DNA from 3 places in the Vibrio iocasae genome. Region 3 is predicted to be linked to each of the others. Evidence: predicted binding sites of a transcription regulator. Region 3 holds the regulator's gene; each other region holds the start of a gene.
What was found. Region 3 encodes CRP, which controls carbon source genes, mostly activating them, when cyclic AMP is high. Its sites were predicted from a motif close to TGTGANNNNNNTCACA; they were not measured.
Positions count from the first base shown of each region.

Region 1: SNR28_RS11780 (CTP synthase) is a predicted target of CRP. The motif match lies at 4,038-4,053, and genes of this name have one in related genera.
Region 2: deoD (purine-nucleoside phosphorylase) is a predicted target of CRP. The motif match lies at 5,085-5,100, and genes of this name have one in related genera.

Region 1 covers NZ_CP145311.1:469,449-476,456, reverse strand. The annotation lists gene glnK (P-II family nitrogen regulator) at 1-174, opposite strand, end outside; gene SNR28_RS11790 (YacL family protein) at 394-759, opposite strand; gene eno (phosphopyruvate hydratase) at 935-2,233, opposite strand; gene SNR28_RS11780 (CTP synthase) at 2,313-3,953, opposite strand; gene mazG (nucleoside triphosphate pyrophosphohydrolase) at 4,139-4,933, opposite strand; gene relA (GTP diphosphokinase) at 5,104-7,008, opposite strand, start outside.
Region 2 covers NZ_CP145310.1:1,913,566-1,920,573, forward strand. The annotation lists gene arsB (ACR3 family arsenite efflux transporter) at 1-480, shown strand, start outside; gene SNR28_RS08555 (Lpp/OprI family alanine-zipper lipoprotein) at 703-993, shown strand; gene SNR28_RS08560 (DNA-binding protein) at 1,038-1,556, opposite strand; gene SNR28_RS08565 (DUF4160 domain-containing protein) at 1,556-1,870, opposite strand; gene SNR28_RS08570 (DUF808 domain-containing protein) at 2,015-2,920, shown strand; gene SNR28_RS08575 (L,D-transpeptidase family protein) at 2,928-3,833, opposite strand; gene SNR28_RS08580 (MerR family transcriptional regulator) at 3,961-4,743, opposite strand; gene deoD (purine-nucleoside phosphorylase) at 5,220-5,930, shown strand; gene SNR28_RS08590 (lactate dehydrogenase) at 5,984-7,008, shown strand, end outside.
Region 3 covers NZ_CP145311.1:226,998-234,005, forward strand. The annotation lists gene SNR28_RS10535 (isopenicillin N synthase family dioxygenase) at 120-959, shown strand; gene SNR28_RS10540 (DNA-3-methyladenine glycosylase I) at 1,149-1,832, opposite strand; gene crp (cAMP-activated global transcriptional regulator CRP) at 2,142-2,774, opposite strand; gene SNR28_RS10550 (phosphoribulokinase) at 3,018-3,887, opposite strand; gene SNR28_RS10555 (YheU family protein) at 3,973-4,188, opposite strand; gene SNR28_RS10560 (hydrolase) at 4,231-5,202, opposite strand; gene SNR28_RS10565 (PLP-dependent aminotransferase family protein) at 5,199-6,590, opposite strand; gene SNR28_RS10570 (LysE family translocator) at 6,719-7,008, shown strand, end outside.

The sequences.
Region 1 (7,008 bases), 240 kb from region 3:
CTTTGGTAGGAAGTCCACCTGATATTCAGCGCCACGATACAGTTCTGTGTGGCCTTTCTGACGACCAAAACCTTTAACCTCTGATACCGTCATCCCTTCGATACCTGCATCAGACAACGCTTCACGTACGTCGTCTAACTTGAATGGTTTGATTATTGCGTTAATAAGTTTCATTGCATCCCCTCTGAGCATTAAGTCCTATAACAGTGAGATAACAATCAAGAGGTGTGCCAATTTTTTAAGTTATTGTTTTTAAATAAAATGAAGAAATTTTGTTAAAAACAAGAAAACCCATCGCACCAACTTGGTGCAACGCATTCACTTTTTTGATGCGAGTTTTGGGTGTGCCCTAAGGTTGTGCACAGAGGCACGGGAACACTTAAAAAGGAGAGATTAGGAGATAAATTCCAGCAGAGAACTCAGTAATTTTTCAAAGTCTTCAAGACCACATGCAGATGTACTTTCACTATCGTAGAAGTCAAACTCACTGTCTGAGTCCATTTCTTCACCATAAGCCAATACGTTTTCCTGAATAACAACTTCATCAGCCGTCAAATAGGCAGAGATCTCGGTAGCACGTATGGTCAGCTCAGTCATTTCCCCTGATTTGATCTTTTGCACAGATTCTAGGAGCTCAACAATCTTTGGTTTGCTTGTTGTTACTTCTTCTTCCAGAAAACGTGCAACCACCTCATGACCCATGCTGCATTTGATGCGGAGGCCACCTGTTAGGCTATTTTTAGTAAATTGGAATTCCATAAAAGTCACGGGTTACGGGTTACGGTTACCATCTAGATTATCAACCACCTGTCACCAGTAGGATGAAATCCGTCCTGTCACGTATAACCAATTAACAAAAAAGAGCTCCCGGTAAATGGGAGCTCTTCATAGTCTAATTAAAGCTAATAAGTATTAAGCTAAATAGCTTTAATTCTTACTGACCTTTAACTTCTTTAAGACCGTTGTAAGGTGCTTTTTCACCTAGAGCTTCTTCGATACGAATTAGCTGGTTGTACTTAGCAACACGGTCAGAACGGCTCATAGAACCAGTCTTGATCTGGCCAGCAGCAGTACCTACCGCTAGGTCAGCGATAGTTGCATCTTCAGTTTCACCAGAACGGTGAGAGATTACTGCAGTGTAACCAGCGTCTTTAGCCATCTTGATAGCAGCTAGAGTTTCAGTTAGAGAACCGATCTGGTTGAACTTGATAAGGATAGAGTTAGCAACGCCTTTCTCGATACCTTCAGCAAGAATCTTAGTGTTTGTAACAAATAGGTCGTCACCAACTAGCTGAAGCTTGTCGCCTAGTAGTTCAGTCTGGTGCTTGAAGCCATCCCAGTCAGACTCGTCAAGACCATCTTCGATAGATACGATTGGGAACTGGTTAGCTAGCTCTGCTAGGTAGTGGTTGAACTCTTCAGAAGAGAAAGTTTTACCTTCACCCTTCATGTTGTAGATACCAGCTTCTTTGTCGAAGAACTCAGAAGCAGCACAGTCCATAGCTAGAGTAACGTCTTTACCTAGTTCGTAACCAGCAGCAGCAACAGCTTCTGCGATAACTTCTAGAGCTTCAGCGTTAGACTTAAGGTTAGGAGCGAAACCACCTTCATCACCAACTGCAGTGCTGTAGCCTTTAGACTTAAGAACTTTAGCTAGGTTGTGGAATACTTCAGCACCGATACGTAGACCTTCTTTAAGAGTCTTAGCGCCAACTGGCTGGATCATGAATTCCTGGATGTCAACGTTGTTGTCTGCGTGCTCACCACCGTTGATGATGTTCATCATAGGTAGAGGCATAGAGAACTGACCAGCAGTGCCGTTTAGTTCAGCAATGTGCTCAAATAGAGGCATGCCTTTAGCCGCTGCAGCAGCTTTAGCGTTCGCTAGAGAAACAGCTAGGATTGCGTTTGCACCAAACTTAGACTTGTTTTCAGTACCGTCTAGGTCGATCATTACCTGGTCGATGTCAGCTTGTGCTTTTGCATCTTTGCCAACTAGTGCTTCAGCGATTGCGCCATTTACAGCTTCAACAGCTTTAAGAACACCTTTACCTAGGAAACGTGCTTTGTCACCGTCACGTAGCTCAAGAGCTTCGCGAGAACCAGTAGATGCGCCAGATGGAGCAGCAGCCATACCTACGAAACCGCCTTCTAGGTGTACTTCAGCTTCTACAGTTGGGTTACCACGTGAGTCGATGATTTCACGACCTAGAACTTTAACGATCTTAGACATTATGTTTCCTCTCGTTTCAATTTAAATGTCATAACTAATGAGCAGCTGCACAACTAATCTCAGCCGCCCGTATCCTTACTTACTTCTCAAATTCACCGCGCTGGTATTCGCCAGCGGCTTTTACGAAACCTGCAAATAGCGGATGGCCATCACGAGGTGTCGAGGTAAATTCTGGATGGAATTGAGCCGCTACAAACCAAGGGTGAGCTGGGTTCTCAATTACCTCAACAAGCTTCTTGTCTGCTGACAGGCCAGATACTTTAAGACCTGCTTTTTCAATTTGTGGACGAAGATTGTTGTTAACTTCATAACGGTGACGGTGACGCTCATGAATCTTAGCGTTGCCGTATAGCTCAAATGCTTTAGTCCCTTTTTCAAGGTGACAAAGTTGAGAGCCAAGACGCATTGTACCGCCAAGGTCAGACTGTTCAGTACGTTCTTCAACTTTACCTTCGCCGTCTACCCATTCTGTGATCAAGCCTACCACAGGGTACTTAGTCTCTTTGTTAAATTCTGTTGAATGTGCACCTTCAAGACCTGCTACGTTACGCGCGTACTCGATAAGAGCAACCTGCATACCAAGGCAGATACCAAGATAAGGGACATTATTTTCACGAGCATACTGAGCTGCGCGAATCTTACCTTCTACACCGCGGTCACCGAAGCCGCCCGGTACAAGGATTGCGTCCAGACCTTCCAGTGCTTCTTCACCTTTAGTCTCAACGTCTTCTGAATCTACGTATTTAATAGTAACGTTCAGGCGGTTTTTCAACCCTGCGTGCTTAAGTGCTTCGTTAACTGACTTGTAAGCATCCGGAAGCTGGATATATTTACCAACCATACCGATAACGACATCGCCAGTTGGGTTCGCTTCTTCGTAAATTACCTGTTCCCACTCAGACAGGTCAGCTTCAGGAGCTGTAATACCAAAGCGCTGACAAACCAAATCATCAAGACCTTGCGCTTTAACAAGCTGAGGAATCTTGTAGATAGAATCTACATCCTTCATTGAAATAACAGCTTTCTCAGGAACGTTACAGAATAGAGCAATTTTCTTACGCTCGTTTGCAGGGATCATACGATCACTACGACAAACAAGAATGTCAGGCTGGATACCGATCGATAGAAGTTCTTTAACAGAGTGCTGAGTCGGTTTAGTTTTCACTTCCCCTGCTGCTGCCAAGTAAGGAACAAGAGTAAGGTGCATAAACATTGCGCGCTCACGACCTAGTTCTACAGCAAGCTGACGAATCGCTTCCATAAATGGTAGAGATTCAATATCACCAACCGTACCACCAACTTCAACGATAGCCACGTCATGGCCTTCAGAACCCGCGATTACACGGTCTTTGATTGCGTTAGTGATATGAGGAATTACCTGAATAGTCGCACCAAGGTAATCGCCACGACGCTCTTTACGAAGTACGTCAGCGTATACACGACCGGCAGTAAAGTTGTTGCGCTTAGTCATTTTGGTGCGAATGAATCGCTCATAGTGACCAAGGTCTAGATCGGTTTCTGCGCCATCTTCCGTAACGAACACTTCACCGTGCTGAGTCGGGCTCATAGTACCCGGGTCAACGTTGATGTAAGGATCAAGCTTCATCATGGTCACTTTTAGACCACGAGCTTCCAAAATAGCCGCTAGAGATGCTGCTGCAATACCTTTACCTAGTGAGGATACAACCCCGCCAGTAACAAAAATGTAATTTGTCGTCATGTTTAACCTGAAATTGGTTGAATGAGGGAAATGAGTACTTTCTGGACGGGACGTAAATATACCAGAAGCCCTTTACCACCACAACGTGAAACTTATCACACTCAGTTAAATAATTTCTTGCTTCAAATCAAATGAGGATTTGTAGGAATATTACGTAATTTCTCATACAAATCTATCAAGAGTGGTTATTTTCCATCCTTTTTGACCTGGTCCCAGAAAGCATCTAGCTCCTCCAGAGAATAGTCCTCTAATGATTTTCCTTCTGCTCTGACCAGCGCTTCGACACCTTTAAAGCGATTCGCAAACTTAAGATTAGCTTTTGTTAGTGCAACTTCTGGATTTTTTCCGAGATGTCTTACCAAATTCACAGTAGCAAACAATAAATCCCCTAACTCTTCTTCTACCTTAGTTTCATCTGGTGTGACCTGGAGCGCCTCATCAAGCACTTCATCAACCTCTTCACGAACTTTATCAACTACAGGACCGATGGTTTTCCAGTCAAATCCATATTTAGCGCATCGCTTTTGAATCTTGTTAGCTTTTGATAGTGCCGGAAGTGAATCAGGTACAGAATCTAAAATACTCTCTTCGCTTTTGCCCTGCCCCGCTTTCTCTTTAGCTTTTTCAAGCTCCCAGTTGGCATTGATTTCATCATCTGAGGCAAACTCAGCATCTGAAAATACATGGGGATGACGACGAATCAGTTTCTCGTTTACCGTTTCCACTACATCGTTAAAATCAAATAGCTCTTGCTCTTTGGCTATCTGGCTATAGAAAATCACCTGAAACAGCAGATCGCCCAACTCTTCCTGGAGGTTGCTCCAGTCTCGCTTTTGAATGGCATCAACAACTTCGTAAGTTTCTTCAATAGTATGAGGAACAATGGTGTCGAAGCTCTGTTTTAAGTCCCACGGGCAACCTTTTTCAGGATCGCGTAAGGTGGACATGATTTCGATTAGCTGGTCGATTGATTGGCTCATGATGTGATTCTTAGTTCAAACAGAAATGTTTAGTTTAGTTGTCATAGTTGGCAAGCACACGTCAAACGCAGACACGCATAAACCCGTCCTTGGGGCTCCGATGCGGCATCCTTGCCGCACAGGGTCTGCTTATTGAAGCCCGCCCGCCAACCCCAAATTACAAAAGACTATTAACTCAACCTTTTTACTGAGACAACGTCTTTAATTTGTTCGATACGCGTTTGAATACGTCCTAGAATTTCAACACTCTTCACTTCGATATCAAAGTCCATAACTGAGATTTGACGTTTGAAGTCAGTACGGCTCTTCATTCCGGATACCTTTAGCTTCTCATTTGCCAGAAGCGTGGTGATATCTTTCAGAAGGCCACTACGTTCCAGAGCCTCAACACGCAGAGTCAGGATATAAGAACCAACAAAACCACCACCCCACACGGTATCGATAATACGTTCCGGAGCATGAATTCTTAGTTCTGCAAGCTGTTCACAGTCGGCACGGTGAACCGAAATTCCGCGTCCCTGAGTGATATACCCGGCAATTTCATCCCCCGGTATTGGCTGACAACAGCGGGCAAGATGAGTCATCAGGTTATCGACACCTTCAACAACGACCGCATCTTTATGAGGTCGGCTTTGAGCTGGTGCTTTCGCCTCGCTTTCCTGAAGCTTCTCAAGCGCCTGTTGGTCTTCTTCTTCCGCGGTTGGTTTGTTTACCAGCGCATTAATGTGGTTGATTACCTGATTAATTCTCAGGTCACCACTACCAATACCAATATAAAGCTCGTCTGGGGTGTTGACGTTAAAACGCTTGAGCGCATACTCGCTGGCATCTTTTAAGGTTGCACCAATCTTGTTTAGTTCGGCTTCCAGAATCTCACGGCCAGCTTCTAGGTTTTTCTCTCGACTTTGCTTACGGAACCAGGCGTTAATCTTGGCACGAGCACGACCTGAAAGAACAAATCCCAGTGAAGGATTTAGCCAGTCTCGGGAAGGGTTTGGTTCTTTTTGCGTGATGATCTCAACCTGGTCACCCATTTCTAACTTATGAGTAAATGGTACGATTCTTCCCGCAACTTTAGCACCGATACAGCGGTGCCCTACTTCCGAGTGAATATGGTAAGCAAAGTCCAGTGGTGTTGCGCCCATTGGCAGATCGACTACATCACCACGAGGTGTAAACGCATAAACCCTGTCATCAAATACCTGACTACGAAGTTCATCAAGCATCTCGCCAGAATCTGACATCTCTTCTTGCCAGTCCAAAAGCTTACGCAGCCAAGTGATTTTTTCATCGTAGCCACTGCGGCCACCACTGCCGCCTTCTTTGTATTTCCAGTGCGCGGCAACTCCCAGTTCAGAATCTTCATGCATCTGCTTGGTACGAATCTGAATTTCTATGGTTTTGCCTTCGGGACCCAGAATAACGGTATGGATTGACTGATAGCCGTTTGGTTTCGGGTTCGCTACGTAATCGTCGAATTCACTTGGAAGGTGTTTGTATTTGGTATGTACTACGCCCAAAGCGGCATAACAGTCCTGCAAGCGCTCTGCGATAATACGCACAGCACGGACATCAAAGAGCTCATCAAAGGCCAGGCTTTTCTTCTGCATCTTACGCCAGATGCTGTAGATATGTTTTGGTCGACCGCTAACCTCGGCACGGATATCGGAAGACTTCATTTCGTCTTCCAAATCAGTAACAAAATCTTCTATGTACTGTTCGCGGTCAATTCGGCGCTCAGAAAGCTGTTTAGCTATCTGCTTGTAAGTAGTTGAGTGCTGGTAACGGAAAGCGTAGTCTTCAATTTCCCATTTTAGCTGACCGATACCAAGTCGGTTTGCCAGCGGAGCATAGATGTTGGCACACTCTTTTGCTGCCGCCTGACGAACCTCATCCCGCTCATCTTTAACTTCACGAAGATTACAGATTCGCTCTGCAAGCTTGATGATAACGCAACGGAAGTCATCCACCATAGCAAGCAGCATACGACGAACGTTATCCACCTGCCCGGATGCAGCGCTTCCTTCTAGCGTTACGTTTAACTGACCGATGGCGGCCATCTCTTCTACACCATC
Region 2 (7,008 bases), on a different replicon from region 3:
TCGCTTTTTGTAGTCATTCCGCTCGTCGCAGGTGCTCTGACTCGCCATATGATTAAAAGCCAACAGAAAGTCGATTCTCTGGCTGCGAAAATGAAGCCTCTCTCTATCGTTGGTTTAGTAGGTACCGTCATTCTACTGTTTGGTTTCCAGGCTGAAACCATTGTGGCAAACCCTACAGACATTGTACTGATAGCTATTCCACTTTTGATTCAGACTTACCTGATTTTTGCTGTGGCATATGTTTGGATGAAAAAATGGGGACAACCGCACAGCGTTGCTGCTCCGGGTGCAATGATCGGTGCATCGAATTTCTTTGAACTTGCTGTCGCTGTCGCGATCAGTTTGTTCGGCATTCACTCTGGCGCTGCTTTAGCAACAGTAGTAGGAGTATTGGTTGAGGTGCCTGTTATGCTCTCTTTAGTTGCTTACGCAAACCGAACGAAAGAGCAATTTCAGCCTGATACGAGTTTAGCTAATTAAGCGTTAACCGTTCCAAAAATGAGTCCCAACTTTGAAGAGTTGGGACTTTTTTTGTTATCAGTCATTGATACAACTGATCTTTAATACATTTCGCGCTACACTAGCGTTTGTACTCAAGTGACCTTAAGGTGCTGCTCTAGAAGTGATACCTTAAGGTTGTTTGAATATAAGTTAGTAGTGGTGTTACCAGACATCTCTGGTTTTTAATAACAAGGAGTTCATATGAACAAGAAGTTGATGCTTACAGTTGGCCTAAGTTCAGTTGCACTATTAGCAGGTTGTGCGTCTGGTCCTGACGAAGAAACAACAAGTCAAATCAGTGCATTAAGCGCACAGGTTGAAGAGTTAAGCAAAGAAGTAGATATGCTAAAAGCAAGTCAAGGCGATGCAATGGCAGCTAAAGACGCAGCAATGGCAGCAGAACAAGCAAAAGAAGCAGCGATGGCTGCACAAGCAGAAGCTGATCGTGCAAACGAGCGTATCGATAACATTGCTCAGTCCTACACTAAGTAAATTTTATAGCTCTTAATTTGCAAAATAAGCCTTCATCTGAAGGCTTATTTTATTTCTGCTCTACCTCTTTGAGTACCACTCCCAAGTTCGAAGACCGCATGACCCAATTGTACTAAAGTGTCCAACTTTGGTGATGTTTTAGGGTTTAAAGCTTTATAGATACTAGGCCGGCTTTTGAGGGTCGTCATTCTTTGAACCTTTTGAACGCCTAGCTCTTCTACAAACCCTTTGATAGCTGCCTGAAAGATATCCGGACGATTCTGGACTATCGCCTCCCAAGCCGCCTGCTTTAGTATTTCTTCCATGTTTTTTGGGTTTATCATCGGCTCATCAGCATACCTGCCATCAGAGTTTGACAGACTTAACAATTGTTCTGCTGAAATCTTCGCTTCATCCCACTCTAGTAAACCATCAACAATGGCAAAGGCACAAAAGTCTTCTACAGCATCAAAAGGCGGCTGAAAAAAAAGCGTTTCCAGATCAACCGTACACGTATACCCATTATTGAACTCGAGCTCTAAAATGAAACCTGATTCCCAATCGACATTGACTATAGATAGCATCAGTTAATCCTCCTTATCTGGTTGCCCTTTACAGCTTTATTCCACTCAACGATCAGCGCCTGTTGATATTGGCAAATATATGACTCCGCCTTTTTACGCTGCTTGTCGGGTAAATAGCCTGCCAGTATTTCTACAGCGTCTATTGCAATGGAAGCCTCAAAGTCCCCGTAAGACACATGAAGATGAGGTCTGTGATGAAAATCTTCATCTAGATATCTCATACAAAATTTCAATCCAAGCAGTCGTTTTAGTATCTCTGGCATTGTTAGAGTCGAATAGAGAATAGCTCTGTATCTTTTAGGATACAAGTCCATTCTTAGAAAATTTAAGGTTCAGAGATTAAATACAATTTCCTAAGCTAAAGAGGATGAATTAAGAATGAAACTTTCTCTATCTTTGACAAAGTGTTAGCTCACTTGTACTAAGCTTCACAAGTCTTATTTCTCAAAGGAATCAACATGGCTGGAGCTAGCTTACTTACCCTTCTGGATGATATCGCCACTGTACTTGATGACGTCGCACTACTTTCAAAAGTAGCGGCAAAGAAAACCGCTGGGGTATTGGGTGATGACCTTGCATTAAACGCCCAGCAAGTCTCAGGGGTAAATGCTGAAAGAGAGATTCCTGTCGTTTGGGCCGTAGCCAAGGGATCATTTCTCAATAAATGTATTTTAGTCCCTGCTGCACTTCTAATCAGCACCATTGCACCCTGGCTTATAACACCACTGCTTATGCTTGGGGGCTTGTATCTTTGTTTCGAGGGTGCAGAGAAAGTTCTCGAAAAGCTATTTCATACCAATCATGACAATGAAGATAAAACAGAAAGTGTCCTGTTCGACGATGAAACACTCGAAGAGTATGAGAAACGCAAAGTAAAAGGTGCTATCCGTACCGACTTTATTTTGTCTGCTGAGATCATCGTCATTGCATTGGGTACGGTTCAGGGTGCAAGCACAACGACTCAGATTGCGGTTGTGAGTTTTATTGCGGTATTAATGACAGTTGGCGTGTACGGTTTAGTCGCAGGCATAGTAAAACTGGATGATCTTGGTTTTTATCTATTAGATAAAGGGAAAAGTACAGGCTTAAAAGCCATGCTAGGTGAATCTCTTGTGTCTTTTGCTCCTAAGTTGATGCGCTTCCTGACCATAGTGGGCACTGCTGCAATGTTCCTGGTAGGTGGTGGTATTGTGGTACATGGAGTTCCCGCAGTACATCATTTGATAGAACCGATCCTTTATCAACTGCCTCACATCGCCATTATCGAAGCCATTGTTCCAATTATCTTCAACGGTTTAGTCGGGATGATCTCGGGTCTAATGGTTGTAGGAGCATCCACCATTTTTAGAAAACTAAATAGATAAAACCGTCTTATAATGCGGGGCCCGCTATCTCTGTTGGCACCCCGCTCTGCACCAAGATTGCAGCGCGCGCCTTTGTCATTGGGTGACCAAACTCACTCATCCACCACTCTAATTCTTGTGGCGCCTGAAGCACTTCTTTATTGCCATTGCTATCGGTTAGTGGTTCATGAACTTCAATAAAAAGGGTTCTATCTGGTTCCAATGCAATCTTAATAGGGTTGTTTACCACTCTTACCTTCTCTCCTCTTGCAGCCTGATTAAACAACCACTCTATATGAGGAGGCTCCATGCGAATACAGCCTGAGCTAACACGCAGCCCGATACCAAAGTCCTTGTTGGTCCCATGAATCAGGTATTCGCCAACACCATGGGCAAGTCGCATTGCGTAATCACCCAGAGGATTTTCAGGGCCGGCTGGCACCACTTTCGGTAGCTCGATACCCTTACTTAAATACTCGTTGCGAATATTCTGTGTTGGTGTCCAGGTCGGATGGCGGATTTTCTCATTGATATGAGTCGTCATCACTGGTGTATCTCTGCCAATTCGACCAATACCAACAGGGAAGATATGAACAATCGGTTCATTCTTATCAAAGTAGTAGAGACGCAGCTCCGCAAGGTTGATAACGATGCCTTCTCTGTCTTCGGTAGGAAGGATAAATTGTGAAGGAATAGTGAGAATAGTGCCGCCTTCTGGAAGAAAAGGGTCAACCCCTTTATTTGCAGCCATCAATGAAAGGAAGCCTACATCATAGGCTTTGGCAATATCTGCCATTGTTTCGCCCTGAGTCACCACATGATTTTGCAGCTTGCCGACCATATGACTTCCATCCTCAGGAAGGGGGTAGCTTGCTGCAAAAGCCATACTACTGAGCAGTAGTGACACCAAAGCAATTATACGGCAGACATTCATCAAGTAAGATCCTTCACAACTTTGTATAAAGCTAAGGCTATCTCTCTTTGTACCTTAGGATCAACTACCAGGGCAGGATAATTCTACTGCAGCCAAGTCAGCACGAGCTAATTACGCCTCGAAGTATTTAACGTGAGTGCAGCTTTTTTAGTAAGTCAGAAGTTTGAATCTCGATATCAGTTGCTTCTTGAAGAGCGATAACGCCTTCCATCAACTTCACAGGTAATGCTCGGTTGGAGCAAAGATAGATCAGGTCCAATTTAGAGTTTTGTACAACTGTCGATAATCCAGAAAGATCTTCCACACCGTCAAGGAAAGTGATGTTATACCCCTTACCACTTAACTCCAATGCGGAAACCCAGGCAGGTAGATGCCCTACGCTGTCCAGGTTTATCACTAATGCTTTACCCTTTTTAAAAGCTCGGTTTTCCGCTTCGATAATACTTGTCACTTTACTTATCATCAGAGACTGAAACAGTGCTTTATGAAGAGAGCGTTGGGGAGCTTTGATGCGTTCAATTCTCTCTAGAGCAGGGAAGAAAAACTGAGTCTTAAAAATATCCAATGGATACTCCTTCATGACCGTTGCAATCAAACTTTCAGCTTTTCCTTTGTTTAGAGCACCTAATGCGGACATTAACTCCTCTACCTCAGCCAGCTTGTCAGCTTCTTTCTCTTCATGGACATAGTTGTCGCTATCGATCAAAGCTTTCACTTTACCGATAGAAACCCCTTTGACTAACCAGCTCTGAATGAGTTTAATTCGCTCTATATCATCATCGGTATATAATCGGTGACCAGACTCGGTACGTTGAGGCAATATAAGACCATATCTCCGCTGCCAGGCTCGCAACGTCACTGGCTTTACACCTGTAATTTCAGATACTTCTCGAATCGCGTATAGCTTCATCTATTCTTGTTCTTCTGTGCTTTCCCGTCACGCATAATTCAACCTCACAACTCTGTGCAAGAACTCTGTTTATATGCGCCTGATAGATAACAAACTAGTTCTATATCTCTGTATAACATGCAATATGCCTTTTTGCTCTCTTTAAAAAGCAGTTTTTGAACTAGCCCAGAATATGCAACAAAACATTGTCATCTTTCCGGCAACTTCACCAAGGTTTTTGTACCTAATTAGAGTGATATCAAAAACACCTGCGTTAATATTGAACAGGCAAATCGATTGCTTTCTCCGTTTAAACAATTTTAGTTATTAACATCTAGATATTGATCAAACCAACACCATTTTGTGAGGAATCTCTCATAGATCCTTTTTAGGCAAGGCTATTATTACCTCAAGCAGAAACGATAACTATCAACATATTTAGTTATTAAAGTGCATAATTTTATCAATTAGCTTTATATAAGACTGGAGAAACCGTAATGGCAACCCCTCATATCAACGCACAACCAGGTGATTTCGCAGAAACTGTCCTAATGCCAGGCGACCCGCTACGCGCAAAGTACATCGCAGAAACTTTCCTTGAAGATGTAAAACAAGTTTGTGACGTTCGTAATATGTACGGTTTCACTGGTACTTATAAAGGTAAAAAAGTATCTGTAATGGGTCACGGCATGGGTATCCCTTCATGCTGCATCTATGTACACGAGCTAATCGCTGAGTACGGTGTGAAGAACGTTATCCGTGTTGGTAGCTGTGGAGCGGTACGTGACGACGTGAAACTAATGGACGTTGTAATCGGTATGGGTGCTTCTACAGATTCAAAAGTAAACCGTATCCGTTTTAACAACCACGACTTCGCGGCAATCGCTGACTACGGTCTTCTGGAAGAAGCAGTGAAACAAGCTCGTCTCCAGGAAGTACCTGTAAAAGTTGGTAACGTGTTCTCTGCAGACCTTTTCTACACTCCAGAAGCAGACATCTTCGAGAAGATGGAAAAACTGGGCATCCTAGGTGTGGATATGGAAGCAGCAGGTATCTACGGCGTTGCTGCAGACCTTGGTGCAAAAGCTCTGACTATCCTGACAGTATCTGACCACATCATTCGTGGTGAGAAGCTAAGCTCAGAAGAGCGCCAGAAGTCTTTCAACGATATGATGAAAGTCTCTCTGGAAACAGCAATTAACCTATAATTTAAATGCTGTCAGATTTTTCTGACAGCACGCAATCTTCCCAGGGGGCGATCGTGTCAATTGGCAAACTTCCGAGGGACGCTGACGGTTTACAGCTCAACTTTTGTAAAACATTGGCGTGTGACAACTTTGGATTGAGTGAGGCAGATCGGTATGTTCTGCAGCACGTAAACCCGAAGCGTCCAACGATGGTTTGTCGTGAGTGTGGTGCTTTCCCCCCTTTACTCAACAATCAGGAAGTTCTTAACGAACTTCAGCGACTAAGACACGTCCATAGTGACGGTCTTCCTGCATGTCGAAATAAAGAGTGCGAAAACTTCGGACTCTCGGTTCATACCCACAAAACCCTTTATCACGCATTTGGCTATAGCGGCGACAGACAGCGCTATCGTTGTAAGCAATGCCAATCCACTTTTGTCGATAAATGGTCTGGTGCGAATCCTAAAATCCAGTTTCAGGAAAACCTGCTCGCATTACTCTTTACTGGCTACTCAGTCAGAGAAGTATGCCGTAAACTAGAGATTAACCCAAAAACGTTTTACGACCATGTCGATCATATTGCCAGCCGTTGTCGCAGAAAGCTCGCAATGTACGATGCACGTTGGGTAACCCATGAAGAACACTACCATTTCGCATCCAACTATATGCCACTGCAACCCCACAGTGACAATGGTGTGCTTTGGTTTGCGACTGGTGAAGCCGAATCAGGGTATATTCTGACTCAGCACATCAACTACTCAGTGAATGAAGAACCAGAAGGCTCTGTAGATCACAACCCTTACGAAACACCATCAAGATTCGTTTCCCGTAATTATTTCTCCGAAACGAACCTTTCGATGACAAGCCAGTCGAGCGATCTTCACGACAAGATAGATCAGAAGTATCAGATTATTCTGGCAAGGGGTAACGTTGAAGACCCAATGGGTAATATGACCAAGTTCAATTATCCGTCGAAGGGTTCTGTAATAAGAGCACCGTATACTTCTTACGCGCATTATCTGCACCTGCTTGGTATGTGTAGAGAAGGCAAACAAGTTTCTATTTATATGCCGCAGGATCCTGTATTAAGGTCTGCAGC
Region 3 (7,008 bases):
TTGTTGAAAATTGCAGGTTTTACACAAAATGCGTTATTTGATTTAGTAAAGATTGATTTACATATATTTAACATTTAAAGTCCGCAGTTCCACCAATAACAATGATAAGAAGTAAAGTTATGAAACTGGAAACTGTCGATTACCTTGCAGAAGATGCTGCTCAACAATTTGTAAGCTCACTACGTGATACTGGATTTGGTGTACTTAAAAATCACCCGATCCCCAAAGAGCTTGTCGAGTCCATATATGAAAACTGGTACAAGTTTTTTACCTCAGAGCGTAAGAAAGATTTTCACTTTAACTCGGAAACTCAGGATGGATATTTCCCGCCATCGGTATCTGAAATTGCTAAAGGTCATACTCATAAAGATATCAAGGAGTATTTTCATGTCTATCCTTGGGGACAGATTCCGGAAGAGCTAGAAGAACAAATACTTGATTACTATCAGAGAGCAAACGCGTTTGCGGAAGAGTTGCTAGGTTGGGTTGAAGAGCACGCTCCAGTAGATGTAAAAGAACGTTTTTCTATTGCTCTTTCAGAAATGATTAATGGTAGCCAAAAAACCTTGTTGCGAGTACTGCACTATCCACCGATGACAGGTGATGAAGAGCCGGGAGCAATACGAGCTGCAGCCCATGAAGACATTAACCTTCTAACAGTTTTACCTGCTGCCAATGAGCCAGGTTTACAGGTTCTTAGTAAAGAGGGGGATTGGTTAGATGTACCTTGTGACTTCGGCAACCTGATCATCAATATTGGTGACATGCTTCAGGAAGCATCCGGAGGTTATTTCCCTTCTACGACCCACCGTGTAATTAACCCAACGGGTGAGCGTCAGGAGCATTCGCGTATATCACTACCTTTATTCCTGCATCCAAAGCCGGAAGTAGTGCTATCAGAGAGATACACAGCAGACAGTTATCTGATGGAACGCCTAAGAGAGCTAGGTGTTATATAGTCCAAGCGTTTGAGCTGGAAAGTAAAACCCGAAGTCACTACTTCGGGTTTTTCCGTATGTAAATAGCTTTAAAAGCTTTTGGGTACCAGTAGCTCAATAGGTCAAAAAGCTGATCAGTACAGCAATTCGAGCTTTTGGATACCTATGATCCTTCCTTAAGGATAGCTGTACAAGAGCAATAAAGAACAGCTAAACAACCCGATTATCACCACAGCTAAAGGCGATAGTCTGGCTAATCTCTGCCAAAGAACGGCCTGATTCCTGCTGCCACTCTGCGAATGCTTTGCAAGCGGCATTCTGGGCTTTTTTTGTCCTTCTACCAGAATCGATAACACCAATATTGCGCAGATGCGACTCCACATCAGAGGAAAGAATAAAAGTATCAATACCAAGCGTTCTAAGCGCGTATGGACCGGTATTTCCACCTAAGCGGCTACCATTCTTCTTGAGATACTCCCATAAGCCTGTAATGTCTTCTGAAGGCCAATTTGCAACCATCTCACCAAACGAACCGTGCTCAATAGAAGCAGAGTGAATCATGTCAGCATTAGCAGGAATCGACATCACTTTTGTAAGGTGACGGATAATAGCTGGGTTCTTAGCTTTCTCTTCCCATTGTTCGTCAGAAAGCATAAGCAGTGGTTCAACTTTAAAACCAAAAAATGCCTCTTCAAAGTTAGGCCACTTCTTACGTACCACATCCCATGAAATACCACACTGAAAAACTTTCATCGTGAATGCTGATAACCAACGGTCATTGGGTATGGCTGCGACTTTTTCCTTTGTTAATGGTTTACTAAGAAGCTCTTCAAGGCGTTGCTCACCGCCTTTTCTTTCTGCGGCTCTATGATAAATAGACTCAAACTTTTCCATTGCTTTCTTCCACTAGGGTTCAATGATGGCTTGTACGCTTGTACGCTTGTACGCTTGTACGCTTGTACGCTTGTACTTTGTTTACTGGGTGTGCTCGATGGAATGAACAATCCAAAATCAGATTGAACTATTAGAGGTTAGTGGTTGTGGTCGATGGAACGAACATGCTAACTGCTGAAATTAGATTATTAAGTGTTAGCCAGTTATGCGGTTCGTGTAAGCGACTTCATCCACTAACTTAACCATTCGATAAATACAAAAAACGCAGCCGAAGCTGCGTTTCTAATATCTGTAACAGACTCGAGATTATTAACGAGTACCGTATACCACGATAGTTTTACCGTGTGCAGAAATCAGGTTCTGCTCTTCAAGCATCTTCAGGATACGACCCACAGTCTCACGTGAACAACCCACGATCTGACCAATTTCCTGACGAGTGATCTTAATTTGCATACCGTCTGGGTGAGTCATCGCATCTGGCTGCTTAGCCAGGTTCAGAAGAGTCTGAGCGATACGACCAGTTACATCAAGGAATGCCAAGTCACCAACTTTCTGGCTTGTCACCTGCAGACGACTTGCCATCTGAGCTGAAAGACGCATTAGGATATCTGGGTTTACCTGAATTAGCTGACGGAACTTCTTAAATGAAATCTCTGCAACTTCACAAGGAGATTTAGCGCGAACCCAAGCTGTACGCTCCTGGTCTTCTTCGAACAGACCTAGTTCACCAATAAAATCACCTTGGTTAAGGTAAGAAAGAATCATCTCTTTACCTTCTTCATCCTTGATTAGGACAGCAACAGAACCTTTAACAATGTAGTAAAGAGTTTCGGCCTTTTCACCAGCATGAATCAAAGTACTTTTTGATGGGTACTTATGAATATGACAGTGTGAAAGAAACCACTCTAACGTTGGATCGGTTTGAGGTTTACCTAGAACCATAATTATCTCACTTTATCTGCAGGGCCTGATGCTCAGCAGCGTCCTCTGCTACTGAACCATTCTTGTAGGTCGAATAGCATAGGTTTTCTTATCAATGGCTGCAAGCATCTTGTATTTCGTTATGAATATTATATCTTTTTGCAAACGATTTCTTGATTTTGATCGCTCGCGAACTCCGATTTTTTAAGCAAAAATGTGCACATTATCACGGTCTAACAACTAACCTGTGATATGGCTTATAAATTAACCTATTTTGCCGGTTTCAATGAGCTGCTGAAGAGCCGGACGAATAATGAGCTCCATAGCAAAACTCATCTTTCCCCCCGGTACTACAAGCGTGTTGTGTCTTGACATAAATGAGCCATCTATCATTGCCAAAAGATAAGGGAAGTCCACGTTTTTGATACCCCTAATGCGGATAACGACAAAGCTCTCATCCAGACTAGGAATTCCTTTTGCATTTAGGGGATTTGATGTGTCGACGGTTGGTACGCGCTGAAAGTTGATGTGCGTGCGTGAAAACTGCGGAGTAATATAGTTTAGGTAGTCGTCCATAGAGCGAACAATGGAGTCCATCACCGCTTCACGTGAGTGTCCTCTGTCTCTGGTATCGCGAACGAACTTCTGAATCCACTCCAGGTTTACGATTGGAACCATCCCGATGAGCAGATCGACATGCTGCGAAGCATTCACGTCTCCCCACTTTACACCACCATGCAGGCCTTCGTAAAAAAGGACATCACTGTTTTCAGGTAGGTCATGCCAGGGAGTGAATGTGCCGGGCATTTGATTGTAGGGAACGGCTTCATCAAATGAGTGTAAGTATTTTCGGAACTGTCCTGTACCTTCATCACCATATTGGCGGAAGAATTTTTCCAGCATCACAAAGTCGTTGGCTTCGGGGCCAAAGTAACTGATGTGTTTTCCCTGCTCTTTCGCTTTTCGAATTTCGGTATCCATTTCTGGACGAGTGAAACGGTGAAAGCTATCACCTTCAACCCACGCAGGCTTGAGGTCCATGATATTAAACATTTTCCTGAAAGCTTCGGTGGTTGTGGTTGTACCGGCTCCGGATGAACCTGTTACAGCAATGATGGGGTGTTTAGCTGACATGACAATCCTTGTCTGTTTGTTAACTACAGTTGTACAGTCTATGAGATTGCGATAAAACGTCAATCAATCCATTGGAAATCTGTGGTTAAGAGAACTCTCTTTTTAGCTTGATATCAACGGTTTCATGCAACTCTGAAAAAACGATAACGGCTTCACCTGACTCGATTTGCGCCTTAACCTGATCGACTTTATCTTGCAGTGAAAACTCTACGTCACCGTAGTCGGTTCCTTCCCGTAAAATAAATGCCTGGATTAGGTTTTCCAATGTGTCTGTTTCTAGTTCTTCCCAGGGGACAATCATAAATACTTCTCTCTTTTACGACAGGGGCTCGGTGTTGGATGTTTAAAGGTACATATGACGGTAATAGCTTGGCATGGCACTTTCAAGCCAGAACTTTGGTTTGCGGATGGAACCTGACAAGAACCCCACATGGCCACCGCGTTTAAATAACCGATAATGTATGTTCTCATTAAGTTTAAAGTCGGGAATGACTTTTTGAGTCATAAAAGGATCGTCTTTAGCATGAATAACCTGAAGTGGGATTGACACTTGGTTCAGTACAGGCAGCCCAGAACATTTTGCATAATACTCGGCAGCATTCTTAAATCCGTGTAGCGGTGCTGTAATTGTGTCGTCAAACCCGTAAAGCGTTTTAACGCTTTTAATTGCAGCAGAACTGATACCCAGGGCTTCACTCAACTTATTGCCTTTTTTCAGCGCGTTATCTTTTAGTGAGCTTAGAAGGTAATTTCGGTATACCTTAGAAAATCCACTTTCGATTCTTTTCGAGCAGGCTGCCAGATCAAGTGGTGCGGATACCACGGTTGCTGCATTCAGTATTGGGTTATCACGATAGTGCGCCAGATACCGGACTAACATGTTTCCCCCGAGTGAAATGCCTATCGCTACTTTAGGTTGATTCGGGAACATCTCGTTAAGGTAGTTCAGGAAGAATCGGGCATCTTCCGTTTCTCCGGAATGATAAGCTCTGGCTAGCCGGTTCGGTCTACCACTACAACCACGAAAATGCATCATCACTGATAGCCAGCCGTTATCCGAGAAAGCTTTCATTAGCCCGTTAGCGTAGGGGCTGTAAAAACTCCCTTCCAGGCCATGAAACAGTACAAATATGGGTTTGTCATTTGCCGAGTCTGAACTCTTATCTTCACTCCATGCGAGGTCTAAGAAATCCCCGTCGGGCAATTCCAATGATTCCCAAATCGGCTCAAAGAGTGCGGACTTGCGAATCAGGCGCGGAACAATAGTTTGTAGGTGAGGGTTATTTAACCCTTTTGCAGGCTCAAAATTGGTCATAATGCAAAGTTACTTATCGGGTTGGTTTCCAGTAGCTGCTTTAGCTTCTCCAGGCCAAGCTTTAGTTCAGCTTGGTTTAAAGGAGAGCTTAATGCAAGCCTTACTGCCGGAACGACATTTCCGGCTGGTGGCGTAAACAATTCTGCGGATTTAACGACAACATTGTTGTTTTTAGTGGCTTCAACAAAATCGCTTAATCGCCAGTGTTCAGGAAGTGAAAGCCAGACATGAAAACAGTGCTTCTTGTATCGAATATCGAAGTTACCTAAGTATTGCAGGGTTAACTCAAGTCGCTGCTCCATCTCTTGTCGAATGGCCAGCAAGGTTTGATCTGCTTTTTGGCTTTGCATTAACTCACAAGTGAGTGCTGTAAGCAGAGGGCTTATCATCCAGCTATGGTTTTGTAGAGCAATGCTCAAAGGCTGATAAAGCTTTTCTGGAGGCTGAATGTATCCAACTCTTAAGCCTGGAGCTAACCACTTAGAAACCGCACCAATATGGATCACTTGCTCGGGCGCCAGATTCACTAGTGGAGGAGAGAGGTTCTCTGGTAGCAAGCCATTCACATCATCTTCGATCACATACAGGTCGTATTTTTTACAAATTCTCAGAATCTCTTTTCTTCTTTCAAGAGACATGGTTGCAGTCGTTGGGTTCTGAAGGCTTGGAGTCAGATAGATGAATCGAGCCTGATACTGGCGACAAGCAGCATCAAGCGCATCTGGAAGTATGCCTTCTTCATCCATTTCAACTCCTTTAATGGAGAGTTGCTTTTGCTTCGCCAGACTTATTAATCCTGGGTAAGTCAGCTTCTCAACTAAAATGGTATCTCCGGCTCGGGTTAAGGCATCTAATACCATTTGGACACCATGCTGAGCCCCAGAACTAAAAAGCATCCGTTCTTCGTTAAGTTCGACACCTTTCTCTCTGAGCCACTTAGCGACGATACTTCGATGAGATTCAATTCCCGTCGGCTTTTGATAAATCATAAATTGATTGAGTGCCTGAGGAGAGCGAGACAAAGCTTCCATCGCTTCGCGCAACATATCGCTACGGTCAACTAAAGGAGGGATATTAAATCCCAGATTAGACTCACCTTCCGCTCTTTGTTCCGATTGATCAAATGCCCAGTAAGCTTTTTGGGCGTCCACGACAAAGGTGCCTGCGCCAACACGAGCTTCGACTAAGCCTCTGCGTTCAGCTTCTGCGTAGGCTCTGGTGACTGTCCCAACGGTTACCGATAGCTGATCTGCAAGATTTCGGTGAGTGGGTAATTTGTCGTTTGATCTTAATTCTCCCTTTGTGATCTTTTCTTCTATCAGATCAGCAATCTGCTTGTATTTGGGTGAACTGTCTTGAGGGCAGAGTTCAAATGTAACGATTGTCATGGTGACAATAAACCTTTTGATCTTATTTGCATCGATTGTTATGGTTATTTTGTGCGCACAATAGTAACAAGTCAATAAGATATATGAAATTGTACCGATACAATTTCTGCTGCGTGAGGAGATTTAAAATGGAATGGCAATTCTTTCTGTCGGTATTGGTGTTTGCGATTGTGATGACAGGCACTCCGGGGCCAAACAATGTGATGTTGACGGCATCAGGGGCTAACTTTGGCTATAAGCGCAGTATTCCACACTTTTTGGGGATTAGCTTAGGTTTAATTAGCATGATCTTTATGCTGGCTGCAGGCTTGAGCGCGATTTTTAAAGCCTACCCGGAGATACAGGAAGCGATGAAGTGGTTAGGGAGTCTCTATATTCTCTATTTGGCGTATAAAATTGCTAACACAGGCCCTGCATC